One region of the Duganella sp. GW821-FHT07G03 genome, then DNA from elsewhere that is predicted to be linked to it. Evidence: predicted binding sites of a transcription regulator. Region 1 holds the regulator's gene; the other holds the start of a gene.

Region 1 (7,466 bases):
AAGAAGATGATGACGTCCGCATCCTGCTCGATAGCGCCGGATTCGCGCAAGTCGGACATGACGGGACGTTTGTTGGGGCGTTGCTCCAGCGAGCGGTTCAGCTGCGACAGCGCGATCACCGGGCACTGCAATTCCTTGGCCAGGCCTTTGAGCGAGCGGGAAATCTCCGAGATCTCGGAGGCGCGGTTGTCGCCCTGGGTCGAGCCTGTCATCAGCTGCAAGTAGTCGACGATGATCAGGCCCAGCTTGCCGCACTGGCGCGACAATCGGCGCGCGCGGGCGCGCATCTCGATCGGGTTCAGTGCCGGGGTTTCGTCGATGAACAACTGGGCGTCGTTCATCTTCTGGATGGCGTGCGTCAGGCGCGGCCAATCCTCGTCGTTCAGGCGGCCGGTGCGCAGGCGGTGCTGGTCGAGCTGGCCGACCGAGCCCAGCATACGCATCGCCAGCTGGGCGCCGCCCATCTCCATCGAGAAGATCGCCACCGGCAGGCCGGCTTCGATCGCGACGTTTTCGCCGATGTTGACCGAGAATGCGGTCTTGCCCATGGAGGGACGGCCGGCCACGATGACTAGGTCGCCCGCCTGCAGGCCCGAGGTCATGCGGTCGAGGTCGATGAAGCCGGTCGGCACGCCGGTGATCTCGGACTGGTTCTCGCGCGAGTACAGCTCGTCGATGCGCTCGACCACCTGGGTCAGCAGCGGCTGCACGGCGGTCCAGCCGGCCGAGCCGCGGGCGCCCTGCTCGGCGATCGCGAAGATCTTCGATTCGGCCTCGTCGAGCATCTGCTTGACTTCCTTGCCCTGCGGGCTGAAGGCTTGTCCGGAGATTTCGTCGGCGACCGTGATCAGCTGGCGCAGCACGGAGCGATCGCGGACGATCTCGGCGTAGCGGCGGATGTTGGCGGCCGATGGCGTGTTTTGTGCCATCGCGTTCAGGTAGGCCAGGCCGCCCACGTCTTCCGCCTTGCCCAGCTGGGTCAGGGTTTCAAACACGGTGATGACGTCCGCCGGCCGCGAGCTGTTGATCATCTTGACGATCTGCTCGAAGATGATGCGGTGGTCGTAGCGGTAAAAGTCTTCCGGATGCATCATATCCGCAATGCGGTCGAACGCCGCATTATCGCGCAGCAGGCCGCCGATGACGGACTGTTCTGCTTCGATGGAATGCGGCGGGACGCGGAGTGAATCTACTTGCGGATCGGAGGGGGCGTTCATGGCGCGAATTATACCTGCTTGCTTGGGCCGTATTACAAATTTATGACGAGAAAAAAGCCGGGCAAGCCCGGCTTTTTCAATGTGTTGCAACACTTACCAGACGTTTCCGTCTGGAAAAGTATTAGGCAGCTTCGCCTACGACAGCAACAGTCACTTCCACCACCACGTCGGTGTGCAGAGCGACGCTCACTGGGTGCTCGCCAACGGTCTTCAGAGGACCGGTAGGCATGCGCACGGCAGCTTTTTCAACAGCGAAACCAGCTTTGGTCAGCGCTTCAGCGATGTCGAAGTTGGTGACGGAGCCGAACAGACGGCCGTCAACACCAGCTTTTTGCGAAACGTTCACGGTCATGCCGTTCAGTTTCTCGCCTTGGGCTTGAGCAGCAGCCAGCTTTTCAGCAGCAGCTTTTTCCAGTTCAGCGCGCTTGACTTCGAATTCAGCAACGGCGGACGCGGTAGCGCGGCGAGCCATTTTTTGCGGAATCAGGAAGTTACGTGCGTAACCGTCTTTAACTTTAACGACTTCACCCAGGTTGCCCAGGTTGACGACTTTTTCTAACAGAATGATTTGCATAGTTCTTCTCCAGGATCTTATCTAGACGACGCAATTAAGCGTGGTGCAGATCGGTGTAAGGCAGCAGCGCGAGGTAGCGAGCGCGCTTGATTGCGGTGTCAACTTGACGCTGGTAGTGCGCCTTGGTACCGGTCAGACGTGCTGGCATGATTTTGCCGTTTTCCTGGACGAAGTCTTTCAGGGTGTCGACGTCTTTGTAGTCAACTTGTTCTACGTTTGCTGCGGTGAAGCGGCAGAATTTCTTACGCTTGAACAAAGGATTCTGTTGCTTGCGCTTTTCTTTCAGCTTGAGCTTGTTTTTGTCGAACTTTTTACCGAATGCCATTTTAGGCTCCTGTATCTAAATTGAGCTGTCTGGGACAGCACTAAAATCAATGATGTGAAACACCAGGCTTTTGCTATTGCGATTCTTCTTGTTCAGAAAACCGGTGAACTGATACATGCCTGCCAGTGGCGCCTGACTGAAGCGGCCTGAAATCTCGCCCGCGGCAACCGCGGAAATTTCAAACTCGCTCAATCGGGCGATGCCTGCCTCCATCTGCTGGGATCGGTGCTGGAGTACAGCATTCACGATCGGCATGCCGGCCGGGGTGTAGCGCAAGGCGTCCCGTTCGGCGATGAGAGCAATAAACTGGAGCTGATTCAGCTCGGTTCCTGGCAACAATTAGGCCGCAGGAGCAGCAGCAACTGCTGGAGCTTCGGTGCGATGCGATTTCGCTGCATCTTCACGTTGTACCGACTTCATCATCGGCGAAGGAGCGGTTTCCGCTTTCTTCATCTTGACGGTCAGGTGACGCAGCACGGCATCATTGAATTTGAAGGCGGTTTCCAGCTCGACCAGGGTCTCGTTGTCGCATTCGATGTTCAGGCAGATGTAGTGTGCTTTAGCCAGTTTCTGGATCGAGTAAGCCATCTGACGACGGCCCCAATCTTCAACACGGTGCACGGCGCCGCCGCGGGTGGTTACCGAGGCTTTGTAACGCTCGATCATGGCGGGCACTTGCTCGCTCTGGTCCGGATGGACGATAAATACTATTTCATAGTGACGCATGCAAACTCCCTTAAGGACTGTGAATATAGCCCACCCTGGCGTCAAGACAGGTGTGGGAAGAGGTAAGCCCGCGACTATATCAGCTTTTCCGCCAAAAGACCAGCCCCGGGGCGGACGCAAAATCCCATCCCTTGCGAGCCTCCATGAAATTATTTCGTGCTAAGCAACAAATTCCCTTGCATTTCGCTTCACACTGTACAAAAATACAGACTGTCTATATACACAGGCCTAAAGCACTCTATGATCAAGCTCACCGCAAGACAGGAACAAATTCTCAATCTGATCAAGGATGCCATCGAAAACACCGGCTTCCCGCCGACCCGTGCCGAAATCGCCAATGAGCTGGGCTTCAAGTCCGCCAACGCGGCCGAGGAGCATTTGCAGGCATTGGCGCGCAAGGGCGCGATCGAGATCGCCGCCGGCACTTCGCGCGGCATCCGCCTGCTGGGCGTGCACGCCGAGCCGGCCGCGTCCAAGGTGCCGGTGTCGCTGATGATGTCGCTGCCGCTGATCGGCCGCGTGGCCGCCGGCTCGCCCATCCTGGCGCAGGAAAACCTGGAAACCAGCTACAGCGTCGATCCGGCCATGTTCTCGTCCCGCCCCGACTATCTGCTGAAGGTGCGCGGCGAATCGATGCGCGACGCCGGCATCATGGACGGCGACCTGCTGGCCGTCAAAAAAGTGGACAGTGCCAAGAACGGCCAGATCGTCGTGGCCCGCATCGGCAACGACGTCACCGTCAAGCGCTACCGCAAGACCGGCTCGCTGGTCGAACTGCTGCCGGAAAACCCGGACTTCAAGATCATCAAGGTCGATCCTGAAGCGGACGAGTTCGCGCTGGAAGGCCTGGCGGTCGGCCTGATGCGCAGCTGGCACTAAGCTCTACATCGCCATCGGCTTGGGCACGATGAGCGGGAAGGCGCTGTTCAGCGCCCGCCTGGCGATGTCGTCCGAGCCCATGTGCGAGTTCGACATCAGCACCACGCCGCGCTGCGCACTGGTGTCGAAGCCGATATAAGTGCGGTAGCCGCCCGTGCCGCCCTTATGCCAGACAATGTGCGAGCCGTGCTGCTCCAGCACATGCCACCCCAGCCCCACCGACAACTCCGGCTTGCCCTCGACCGCGTGACGCGGCCGGTGCGCCGCCTGCATCGCGCCGTACAGCGGCGTCTTCAGCAATCCCATATTCGCGCCCACAAACTTCAACAGGTCCGCCGTCGACGAGCGCAGCGCGCCCATGCCGGCCAGCGCCGGCATATCCCAGTTGGACGCCACCCTGCCCGGCATGTCGTAGCCGGTCGCCAGGTGCTGGCGCATGGCCGGCGTCAATGCGATCGCCGTGCTGCCCATGCCCAGCGCGCCGGTGATGCGCTGGCGAACCAGGGTTTCATAATCGACGCCGGTGCGCAAAAGACAATATTGCATCAATTCCTGCCAAACGGCAGCTTAGCGCTTGCCTGCGGTCTCCGGCAGGTGCGACAGCTCGCGCGCGCTCAAGGCGATGTCGCCGCGCCGGCCCTCCCACGCCGCCTGCGACAAGGTGACCGCGTCCGCCTGGCGCTTGGCCTCGTCCGCCACGCGCACGAACACCTCGCTCATCAAGGCCTGGGCGGCGTCGATTTCATCATCCGTCATCAGGTCGGCCAGGTCGGGGGGGATGCTCTTGCCCACCGGGAGTGCGGCATTGTAATTCGCAAGGAACTGGTCGTAGCAGCTGCGCCACGCGGCCAGCGCCCGCGTCATGGCAGGGCCGCCGGCCTGCGCCGGGCGCATCGGCATGTTGGGAGGCTGGCAGTTGAAACGGGCCAGCGAAATATCGGCGCCGTCGTAGCGGCTGGTGTAGTACTCGATCTCGGCCTGGCGGGCCAGGCGGCGGGCCTGCTCGTCGGCGCAGGCGTTGGTCGACAGCACGGTCAAGGCAAATACCCATGCTGCTCTCATAACGCCTCCTCCCGCTTAGCAAAATTGAAAGCTTAGATTATCACAACTCGGCGCGATGCTCAGCAAGCTTCCAGTGCGCACGTGAAATCGTCCAACAGATCGTCGGTATCTTCGATGCCGACCGACACCCGTATCAGCGATTCCGCGATGCCCATCGACGCCCGCCGTTCCGCGCCCATCTCGAAGAAGATGGTGTGCGCCACCGGGATGATCAGCGTGCGCGTGTCGCCCAGGTTGGAGGCTGGAATCGCCAGTTTCAAGCGGTTCAGGAAGTCGAAGCAGTCGATGCCGTCCTTCAGCTCAAAGCTCAGCAGCGAGCCGAAGCTGCGGAACAGTTCGCTGGAGATGGCGTGCTGCGGATGCGACGCCAGGCCTGGGTAGTAGACGGCGGCCACGCGCTCGTCCGCTTCCAGCAGCCGGGCCAGCGCCAGCGCATTGGCGCTGGTGCGCTCCATGCGCAACGCCAGCGTCTCGGCGCCGACGGCGATGTGGTGCGCCGCCTCCGGCGCCAGCGAGGCGCCGAAGTCGCGCAAGCCCTTGGCGCGGATCTGCGCCAGCCCCCATTGCAGCGGCGCGGCCTTCTTGTAGTTCTCGTAGATGTTCGGGTAGCGGGTCCAGTCGTAGGCGCCGGTGTCGGTCAGGCTGCCGCCCAGCGCGTTGCCGTGGCCGCCGATCGACTTGGTCAGCGCGTTGACCACCAGCCCGGCGCCGACCGATTTCGGACGGAACAGGTAAGGCGTGGTCATCGTGTTGTCGACGATGTAGAGGATGCCGCGCTGCTGGCACAGCTCGCCGATGCGCTTGAGGTCGGCCACTTGCGTGCGCGGATTGGCGATGGTCTCGACGAACACCACGCGGGTCTGCTCGGTGATGGCGGCGGCCACGTTGGCGACGTCGGTGGCGTCGACGAAGGACACCGCCACGCCCTGCGCCATGGTGGTCTGCCACAGGCTGTTGGTGTTACCGAACAGGAAAGACGACGACACCACATGGTCGCCCGCGCGCAGCAGCGACTGGAACACGGCGCCGATCGCGCCCATGCCGGTGGCGAAGCAGATCGTGCCGACGCCCTGCTCCATCTGGTTGACCTTGTCCTCCAGCGCGGAGATGGTCGGGTTGCCCTGGCGGCCGTAGCGGAAGCCCGGCTCCTTGCCCTGGAACACAGACGCCAGCTGGCGCGCGTCGGCGTAACCGAAGGCGACCGAAGTGTGGATGGGCTTGTGCAGCGAACCGTGCTCGATGCCCTTCTGGCGATCGTTGTGCAGGATGGTGGTGGTGAAGCCGTAGTTTTTCTTGTCGTTCATGTTCAAGCAGTCAAAAAAAAAGCCCGGTGCGGAATGATCCGCACCGGGCGCGACATCAGCCTTCGGCGGTCGCGAGATTCAGATTCAGTTGCGAGCGCCCAGCATCCTCGGGGCCGGCGGCCTTCGGGTGGTGGCGCGCGTATTCCAGCTTGTCCAGGTAGTCCTTGGAGATGTCGCCAGTGACGTAGACGCCGTCGAAGCACGAAGCCTCGAAGTTCTTCAGCGCCGGGTTGACGTCGGAGATGGCGCGCTTCAACGCGTCGATATCCTGGTACACCAGGTGATCGGCGGTGATCTCGCGGCAGACTTCCTCGGTGCTGCGGCCGTAGGCGATCAGCTCGTCGCGGGTAGGCATGTCGATGCCGTACACGTTAGGGAAGATCACCGGTGGCGCCGCCGAAGCGAAGATCACCTTCTTGGCGCCGGCTTCGCGCGCCATCTGCACGATCTCGCGGCTGGTGGTGCCGCGCACGATGGAGTCGTCCACCAGCAGCACGACCTTGTCCTTGAACTCGGAAGCGATGGCGTTCAGCTTCTGGCGCACGGACTTCTTGCGCGCGGCCTGGCCCGGCATGATGAAGGTGCGGCCGATGTAGCGGTTCTTGATGAAGCCTTCGCGATATTCCACGTTCAGCGCCAGCGCCAGCTGGATCGCGGCGGGACGCGACGAATCCGGAATCGGCATGACGACGTCGATCTCGCCATCCTTGAATTCGCGCTTGATCTTCTCGGCCAGGTACTCGCCCATTTTCAGGCGGGTGGCGTAGACGGAGGCGCCGTCGATGACGGAATCCGGACGCGCCAGGTAGACGAACTCGAACACGCAAGGGTTCAGCGACGGATTGTCCGCGCATTGGCGCGAATGCAGCTGCTTGTCGGCGTCGATAAAGACCGCCTCGCCCGGCGCGATGTCGCGCACGAAGCGGAAGCCCATGCCTTCCAGCGCCACGGACTCGGAAGCGATCAGGTACTCTGCGCCCAGCTCGGTTTCGTTGATGCCCAGGCACAGCGGACGGATGCCGAACGGATCGCGGAAGGCCAGCAGGCCGACGCCGGCGATCTGCGCCACGGCAGCGTAGCCGCCGCGCACGCGACGATGCAGCACGGTCACGGCGTTGAAGATGGTTTCAGCGTCGATCGAGATGCCGGTGGTGGCTTTCTGGATCTCGTGGGCCAGCACGTTGAGCAACACTTCCGAATCGGAATCGGTGTTGATGTGGCGGCGGTCGTTCTGGAACATTTCTTTTTTGAGCTGTTCCCAGTTGGTCAGGTTGCCGTTGTGCGCCAGGGTGATGCCGAACGGGGCGTTGACGTAGAACGGTTGCGCTTCTTCCTCGCTCGACGAACCGGCGGTTGGATAGCGGCAGTGACCGATGCCG
Region 2 (7,466 bases), on a different contig from region 1:
CGGCTTCCCTGCGCTGGTCGACAAGGGCACGCACTGCGACCTGGAAGTGTTCGACGATCCGACCGTGGCTGCGCGCACGCACCGTATCGGCCTGCGCCGCCTGTTCTCCTTGCAGATGAAGGACCAGATCAAGTTCATTGAAAAAGGCATCCCCGGCTTGCAGCAGATGGGCATGCAGTTCATGAGCATGGGCACGCAGGAAGAGCTGCGCGAGCAGATCATCAACAAGGCCTTGGACATCGCCTGCCTGCAAGATCCGTTGCCGCTGGATGCAGCCAGTTTCGCCAAGCGCAAGGACGAGGGCAAATCGCGCCTGGTGCTGCTGGTGAACGAGATCGCGCGTTTGCTGTCGCAGGTGCTGACCGAGTTCCATGGCCTGCCCAAGCGCCTGCAAGGCTTGCCCGCGCAGGCGGCGGCCGACATGCAGTCGCAGTTGCAGGGATTGGTCAACAAGCGCTTCCTGTCGGAGAACGAGTACAGCCAGCTGTCGCACTTCCCGCGCTATCTGAAGGCGATGAACGTGCGTATCGAGAAGCTGCGCGGCGATCCCGCGCGCGACGCCAAGCTGATGGCAGAATGGCAGCAGGCGGCCACGCTGTACCAGCGCGCCAACAAGGACAAATCGGCCGGCAAGAACACCGATCCGAAGATGGTGGAATTCCGCTGGATGCTGGAGGAGTTGCGCGTATCGCTGTTCGCGCAGGAGCTGCGCACGCCGATGCCGGTATCTGCCAAGCGGCTGTTGAAAGTATGGGAGTCGATGCAGCGCTGATCGGCTGCTATGAGCGCTGGCGCACGCAGGCTGGGGCGGGTTTCGGGGTAGACTTTATGGCAACAGGAGATCGTCGCCATGAAGAGAGCCGCCAGCAGTTTGTTACGCACTTTGGTCCGCACGGGGAAGCGGCAGAGCCGTTCCGTCAGCAAGTTGGTGACGGCGCTGTTCGCCGTCCCCGCAGCGGCCAAGCCTAAACGGAAACGCAAGCCGGCCGTCAAGGCCAAGAGCGCCGTCAAGCCAGCCAAGCCGGCCGCGCCCCGTGTGCGCGCCACGACCTCCGTCGCCACACACGTCCCCCCATCGCCGGGAAAATGGCTGGCCTCACACTTCAGCGCACCGCCAGGTGTCGGCACGCCGGCACGCCGCATGAGTTACTGGCTTTACCTGCCAAACAATCCGCCCGAAGACACGCAACGCCTAGGCTTGCCGCTGCTGGTGATGCTGCACGGCTGCCACCAGACCGCGACCCAATTCGCGCAAGGCACGCGCATGAACCAGTGGGCCGAGCAGATGGGCTATGCCGTCCTCTATCCGCAGCAACTGGTCAGCGTCCAGGCGCAGCGCTGCTGGAAATGGTACGACCGCGCCACGCAGGAGGGCGGCGGCGACGTCCCCGTCATCGTCGGCATGATCAACAAGGTGACGTCGCAATACGCCATCGACCGTTCGCGCATCTACGTCGCCGGCCTTTCGGCTGGAGCCGGCATGGCCAACATCGTCGCGCTGAACCACCCGCAGCTGTTCGCCGCCGTGGGGCTGCATTCAGGCCCGGTGTTCGGCGCAGGCCACAACACCATCGGCGCGCTGGGCGTGATGCAGCACGGCGGCGCCACGCGTACCGAGGCCGCTGCGCACGAGGTGATGATGCGCCATCCACAATTCCCCGGCATGCCCGCGATCCTGATCCAGGGGGAGGGCGACAAGGTGGTCCGCCCGATCAACCAACTCCAGCTGGCGCGCCAAAGTCGGCTGCTGAACCGGCTGTCGGCGGCGCCGAAGGTCACCCACAACCCGCAAGGACGCGGCGGCCGCCACAACGCCCACCAGCTGCACGATTTTTACGAAGGAAGAAAACTGCTGCTGCGCGTGGCCCAGATCGCCGACCTCGAGCACGCCTGGAGCGGCGGCGATCCGGCGCTGGCCTTCAACGCCAAGGCCGGCCCGGATGCCAGCAAAATGATGTTAGAATTTTTCTCACGTCACCAGCGCATATGATTTGACACGGTGCAGGAGGTTATCGCGATGCTTGAGTTGAAGAATTGGGATAGTGCCGAATATCTTCAGACAAGAGAAGACATGGCCCTCTACTTCGAGGCTTGCCTTGAAGAGGCGGGTGATGACGTGGCGTTCATTGCGAAGGCGCTGGGCAACATCGCCCGAGCCTACGGGATGACGCAACTTGCCAACGAAACGGGAATGGGCCGCGAAAGCTTATACAAGGCCCTTTCCGCCGATGGCAATCCAAGCTTCGCGACCATCTTGAAAGTCATGCGTGCGCTTGGATTGAAATTCCAGGTCGAGGTGACTACAGCAGAAACGCCAGCGCAGCCACGGCCGTCGGCGCCAGCGCGCCGGCCAGCAGGCCGATAGCGCCTATCGATTCGTCCTGGAAGCCGCGCCGCAGCAGCGACACGCCGGCCGGATTCGGCGCGTTGGCGATCACCGTCAGGCCGCCGCCGGCCACCGCGCCGGCCACCAACATGTATTGCGACTGCGCCGAAATCCCCTGGATCAGCGAACCGAGATAGGTCAGCGCGGCGTTGTCGGTAATCGCCGTCAGGCCAAGCGCACTGAAGAACAGCGCCACCGGCGGCAAACTCTCGACGATGGGCTGCAACCACCATTGCTGCATGCCGCCCAACACTACCAGCCCGGCCAGGAAGAAGCCGACCAGCAGGCCCTCCTTGATGATCAGCGGATTCTGGTAGCGCTGGTAAGCCTGCGTGAATCCCAGGAACAGCATGAAGATGCCGAGGAACAGTACCGTGTGATGGCCCAGCACCACCACCGCCGCCAGGAACACCAGATGGATCGCGGTGACCGTCAACGGCACCGCCGGCGCCGCCACGACGTCAGCCGACGGTGCGGCCGGCGCCCGCAAATGCTTGCGCAGCACGAAGGTGATCACGGTGGCGTTGATCAGCACCGCGATGGCAGCCTTCCAGCCGAAATGCGTGGCCATGAAAGCGCTGTCCCATTGCCAGGTGCTGGCCACCATCAACACCGGCGGCGCGGCGTAGGCGGTCAGCGTGCCGCCGATCGAGACGTTGACGAACAGGACGCCCAGCGCGCCGTACTTCAGCCATTCCGGCATGCCGTCGCGGAAAATCAGCGGCGCCAGCATCAGCGCGGCCAGGGTCATCGCGGCCGGCTCGGTGATCAGCGAACCGGTCAGCGGTACCAGCGCCAGGCCGAACCACACCAGCGCCAGTTCGGTGCGCATCGGCAGCAGTTTGGCCAGCACCAGCAGCATGCGCTCCATGATGTCCAGCACCGGCCGCGAGGCCGCCACCACCATCACGGTGAACACGAACAACGGCTCGGTGTACTGGCGCGACTCGGCGTATTGAATGGCGGCGTCGCCTCCGCTCAGCACGGCCATCGCGATAATCAGGATAAAGGCCCAGAAGCCGAACACCACTTCCACTTCGCCCAACAGATGCAGCAGGCCCGCATGGCGCGGGTGGCGGTGCGACAGTACTTCGAAGGATTTGGCTGCGAAGGTGTGCAGCAGCGCCATTCCGAACAGGATGGCGCCGACCAGTTGGATGGTTTGCAAAGGATGTCCTTGTTGAGTTGCCTGAGCCACATGGTACAGCATGAGGCGCACGATACAGATTGGCCTTGCCAAAAATGCCAACAAATAGTACTGTGTATTCATACAGTATTTGCGGTAGAATCCATCCATATCATGAGCCTGCCCGCGACCCATTCCGCCCCCCGTTCCGCCGCCCTTGCGCCCGAAGCCGTCCATCCAGCGTTATGGTTGGCGTCGCAACTGGCGCACAGCGCCACCCGCTGCGTCGACACCGGCTTTGCCGCCTTGTCGGCGCAGTTGCCGGGCGGTGGGTGGCCGCTGGGCGTGCTGACTGACCTGCTGGTGCAGCAGCACGGCATCGGCGAACTGCGTCTGCTGCGGCCGGCGTTGCTGGGCCTGGGCAAACGGCCCATCGCGCTGCTGCAACCGCCGCATGCGCCGCAGGCGCTGGCGCTGGCGGCGTTGGGGCTGGAACCGTCGCAGCTGATCTGGATACGCAGCGGCGCCAAGAGCGGCGACGCCTTGTGGGCCGCCGAACAAGTGTTGCGCAGCGGCTGTTGTGGCGCGCTGCTGCTGTGGCAAAGCCATGCGCGCGGCGAAACGCTGCGCCGCCTGCATCTGGCGGCGCAAAGCGGAGACACCTTGTTCTGCATGCTGCGGCCGCTGGCGGCCGCGCAGGATGCCTCGCCGGCGCCGCTGCGGCTGTCGCTGCACACGGCGCCGGGCGGCATCAACATCGGCTTTGTCAAACGACGAGGACCGCAGCGCGACACCCCATTATTTTTGCCATTAACCCCATCGCTCTTACAACGCCATGCGCCTCTGGATCGGACTACACCTGCCACGGCTCCCGCTCGAAGTATTCTGCCCGCGCTGGTCGGCTGACGGCTGCACCGTGGTGCTGGAGCAGGAGCGGGTGGTGGCCATGTCGGCGCTGGCGCGGCAGGCCGGCGTGGACGTGGGCATGCGGCGCGGCGGCGCGCTGATGCTGGCGCCGCAGTCGCAGTTCCAGCAGCGCGCGCCGAAGCGCGAGATGGAAGCGCAACAGGCGGTGGCGTTGGCGCTGCTGCAATTTACGCCGCAACTGGCGCAGGCGGAGGAAGCCACGCTGCTGCTCGACATCGGCGCCAGCCTGCGCCTGTTCGGCGGCATCCGCGCGCTATGCCGGCAGGTGGCGGCCAGCATGGAGGCGCTCGGTTTCACGGCCACGCTCAGCTGCGCGCCCACCGCGCGCGGCGCCTGGCTGCTGGCTCGCAGCCACGCCGGGCGGGCCTTGTCGATGGACGCGTTAGTGCGGCGCATGGACCGCTTGCCCGGCAGCCTGCTGCCTCCGGCTCGGCCCTACCTGAGCTGGTTGGAAGGCATAGGGTGCTTGACGCTGGGCGAGATGCGCCGCCTACCGCGTCCCGGCTTGCAGCGCCGCTGCGGCCGCGCCTTGCTGGACATGCTGGACGATGCCTACGGCGAACGCGCCGAGATGCATCGATGGCTGGAAGCACCGGCCAGCTTCAGCGCCAAGCTGGAATTGTTCGACCGTGTGGAGAACGCCGAAGCGCTGCTGTTCGGCGCGCGCCGCTTGTTGCAGCAGCTGACCGGCTGGCTCAGCGCGCGCCAGTTCGCGGTCGAGCGCATCCGGCTGCTGCTGGAGCACGAGCGCGGCAAGGTGGCCGGTCCGCCGACGGTGATCGACATCGTGCTGGCCGAGCCGACCTGGCGCGACGAGCATCTGGTGCGCCTGCTCAAGGAGCGGCTGGCCAAGCAGGTGCTGGACGCGCCGGTGATCGGCCTGTGCCTGGAGGCGCCGCAGGTGCAGGCGATGGCGCCGCCCAGCGATTCATTGTTCCCCGAGCCGGGCGGCAGCAAGGAAGACTGGCAGCGCCTGCTGGAATTGCTGACCGCGCGGCTGGGGCCGGACAACGTGCTGCAAGCGGCGCCGCGCGCCGACTACCGTCCCGAGCAGGCCAACGCCTGGGTCAGCGTGCAGGAAAAAATCCGTCCCGCCGACGCCCGCGCCCAGCTGCCGCCGGACATGCCCGGCCTGCCGCGTCCGACCTGGCTGCTGGCCAAGCCTATTCCTTTGCTGATGCGCGACCACCGGCCGTTCTACGGCTCGCCGCTGAAGATCATGTCGACCGGCGAGCGCATCGAGGCCGGCTGGTGGGGCGCCATGCAAACCCGCGACTATTTCATGGCCGAGGGCGACGACTACGCCCACTACTGGCTGTACCGCGAGCGCACCGGCCACGAGGGCGAACAGTCGGCGCGCTGGTATCTGCACGGTTTGTTTGGTTAAATAGCGTCTGGCAACATCAACGGGACAGCGCATGCGATCACAACGACAGGAATTCCTCGGCGCCGACGGCCAGAAGCTGGCCTCCCGGCTGGATGTGCCGGACGGCGAGATCCGGGCCTACGCCTTGTTTGCCCACTGCTTCACCTGCGGCAAGGACGTGTTTGCCGCCAGCCGCATCGCGCAGGCGCTGACCGAGCATGGCTTTGCCGTGCTGCGCTTCGACTTCACCGGCCTGGGCGCCAGCGAGGGCGAATTCGCCAATACCAATTTCTCGTCCAACCTGGCGGACTTGCTGGCGGCGGCCGCCTACCTGCGCGCCAGCCACAAGGCGCCCAGTCTGCTGATCGGCCACAGCCTGGGCGGCGCGGCGGTGCTGGCGGTGGCCGCACAGGTGCCGGAGGCCAAGGCGGTGGTGACCTTGGCCGCGCCCAGCGATCCGGTGCGCGTGACCGGCTTGTTCAGCCAGCATCTCGACCAGATCGCCAGCGAGGGCGAGGCGCAGGTGCAACTGGCGGGCCGGCCTTTCCGCATCAAGCAGCAATTTGTCGAGGATGCGGGCGGGCACAATTTGAAGCTGAAGATCGCGGGCCTGAAGCGGGCCTTGCTGGTGATGCACGCGCCGGGCGACGACACGGTCGGCATCAGCAATGCGATGGAGATCTTTACCGCCGCCAAGCACCCGAAGAGTTTCATCTCGCTCGACAGCGCGGACCACCTGCTGACCGAGCGCGACGATGCCGTCTACGTGGCCAACTTGATCGCGGCCTGGAGCGATCGCTATATCTGAATATGGTTGTTATATAATCTACTATTTTGTTTAATGCTTGGCGGCGCCGGCAAATCAGGAAAGGTTAGCGATGAACGTATTCAAACAGAGCTTCAGTCAGTGGCGCGCGCTCGGCGCGGTTGTCGGCATGGCGGCCGGCGCGATGCTGGCGTTGCCGGCCCATGCGGATGGCCGCAGCGCGACGCATAACCTGCTGGCCAATATGGCGCGCGCCAACCGCAGCCTGGGCATCACGGAAAACAATAGCCGCGCGGTACCGACGCTGGTGCGCGGCATGTACATACTGAACGACAACAAAGGCGACTTCATCGGCATCATCAACGAAGCGGGCACGATCTATGGCGATGCGCAGGGCTTCCAGGTCGTTATGACCAACGGCAGTCCGCCGCGCAAGATGAACAGCGAGGAGCTCAACGATCTCCGGCTGGAGGTCATGGGCGCCATCGACTACGACAAGCTGATCAAGGTCACTTATGGCGACGGCGGCGGCCGCAAGCAGGTGCTGTTCTCCGCCGTCGATTGCGGCTTTTGCCAGCGCTTCGAGCAGGAGCTCAGCAAAAATGGACGCGGCGTGAACACCACCTTCTACGTTCTGCCGTCGTCGCTGCAGGAGCTCAAGGGCGCGGGCGCGGCGAAGTGGCAGACCGCGTCACGCCTCTGGTGCGCCGAAAATGGCGCCGCCGCCTGGAAGAAATACTGGAGTACGCTGGACGCGGGGCCGGGCCGCAGTTGCGAGTTCGATCCGAAAACCGCGGAACAATCGGGACTCAACCTGAAACGTATCCTGGCCGGCGTGGGCGCCCGCATCCACGGTACGCCGAGCATCTTGCGCGAGGATGGTTCGATCCTGAAC

What was found. Region 1 encodes LexA, which represses DNA repair genes until DNA is damaged. Its sites were predicted from a motif close to ACTGTATNNNNATACAGT; they were not measured.
Region 2: imuA (translesion DNA synthesis-associated protein ImuA) is a predicted target of LexA. The motif match lies at 3,644-3,661, and genes of this name have one in related genera.

What each region holds. Positions count from the first base shown of each region.
Region 1 covers NZ_JBWKQE010000004.1:151,284-158,749, forward strand. The annotation lists gene AC07OK_RS07835 (replicative DNA helicase) at 1-1,217, opposite strand, end outside; gene rplI (50S ribosomal protein L9) at 1,339-1,791, opposite strand; gene rpsR (30S ribosomal protein S18) at 1,826-2,116, opposite strand; gene priB (primosomal replication protein N) at 2,132-2,437, opposite strand; gene rpsF (30S ribosomal protein S6) at 2,456-2,842, opposite strand; gene lexA (transcriptional repressor LexA) at 3,083-3,721, shown strand; gene AC07OK_RS07865 (serine hydrolase domain-containing protein) at 3,725-4,267, opposite strand; gene AC07OK_RS07870 (hypothetical protein) at 4,289-4,783, opposite strand; gene AC07OK_RS07875 (cystathionine gamma-synthase family protein) at 4,843-6,087, opposite strand; gene purF (amidophosphoribosyltransferase) at 6,143-7,466, opposite strand, start outside.
Region 2 covers NZ_JBWKQE010000025.1:60,936-68,401, reverse strand. The annotation lists gene hrpA (ATP-dependent RNA helicase HrpA) at 1-772, shown strand, start outside; gene AC07OK_RS25535 (extracellular catalytic domain type 1 short-chain-length polyhydroxyalkanoate depolymerase) at 851-1,990, shown strand; gene AC07OK_RS25530 (addiction module antidote protein) at 2,012-2,365, shown strand; gene AC07OK_RS25525 (putative Na+/H+ antiporter) at 2,301-3,554, opposite strand; gene imuA (translesion DNA synthesis-associated protein ImuA) at 3,687-4,418, shown strand; gene AC07OK_RS25515 (Y-family DNA polymerase) at 4,348-5,826, shown strand; gene AC07OK_RS25510 (alpha/beta hydrolase family protein) at 5,858-6,613, shown strand; gene AC07OK_RS25505 (thioredoxin domain-containing protein) at 6,684-7,466, shown strand, end outside.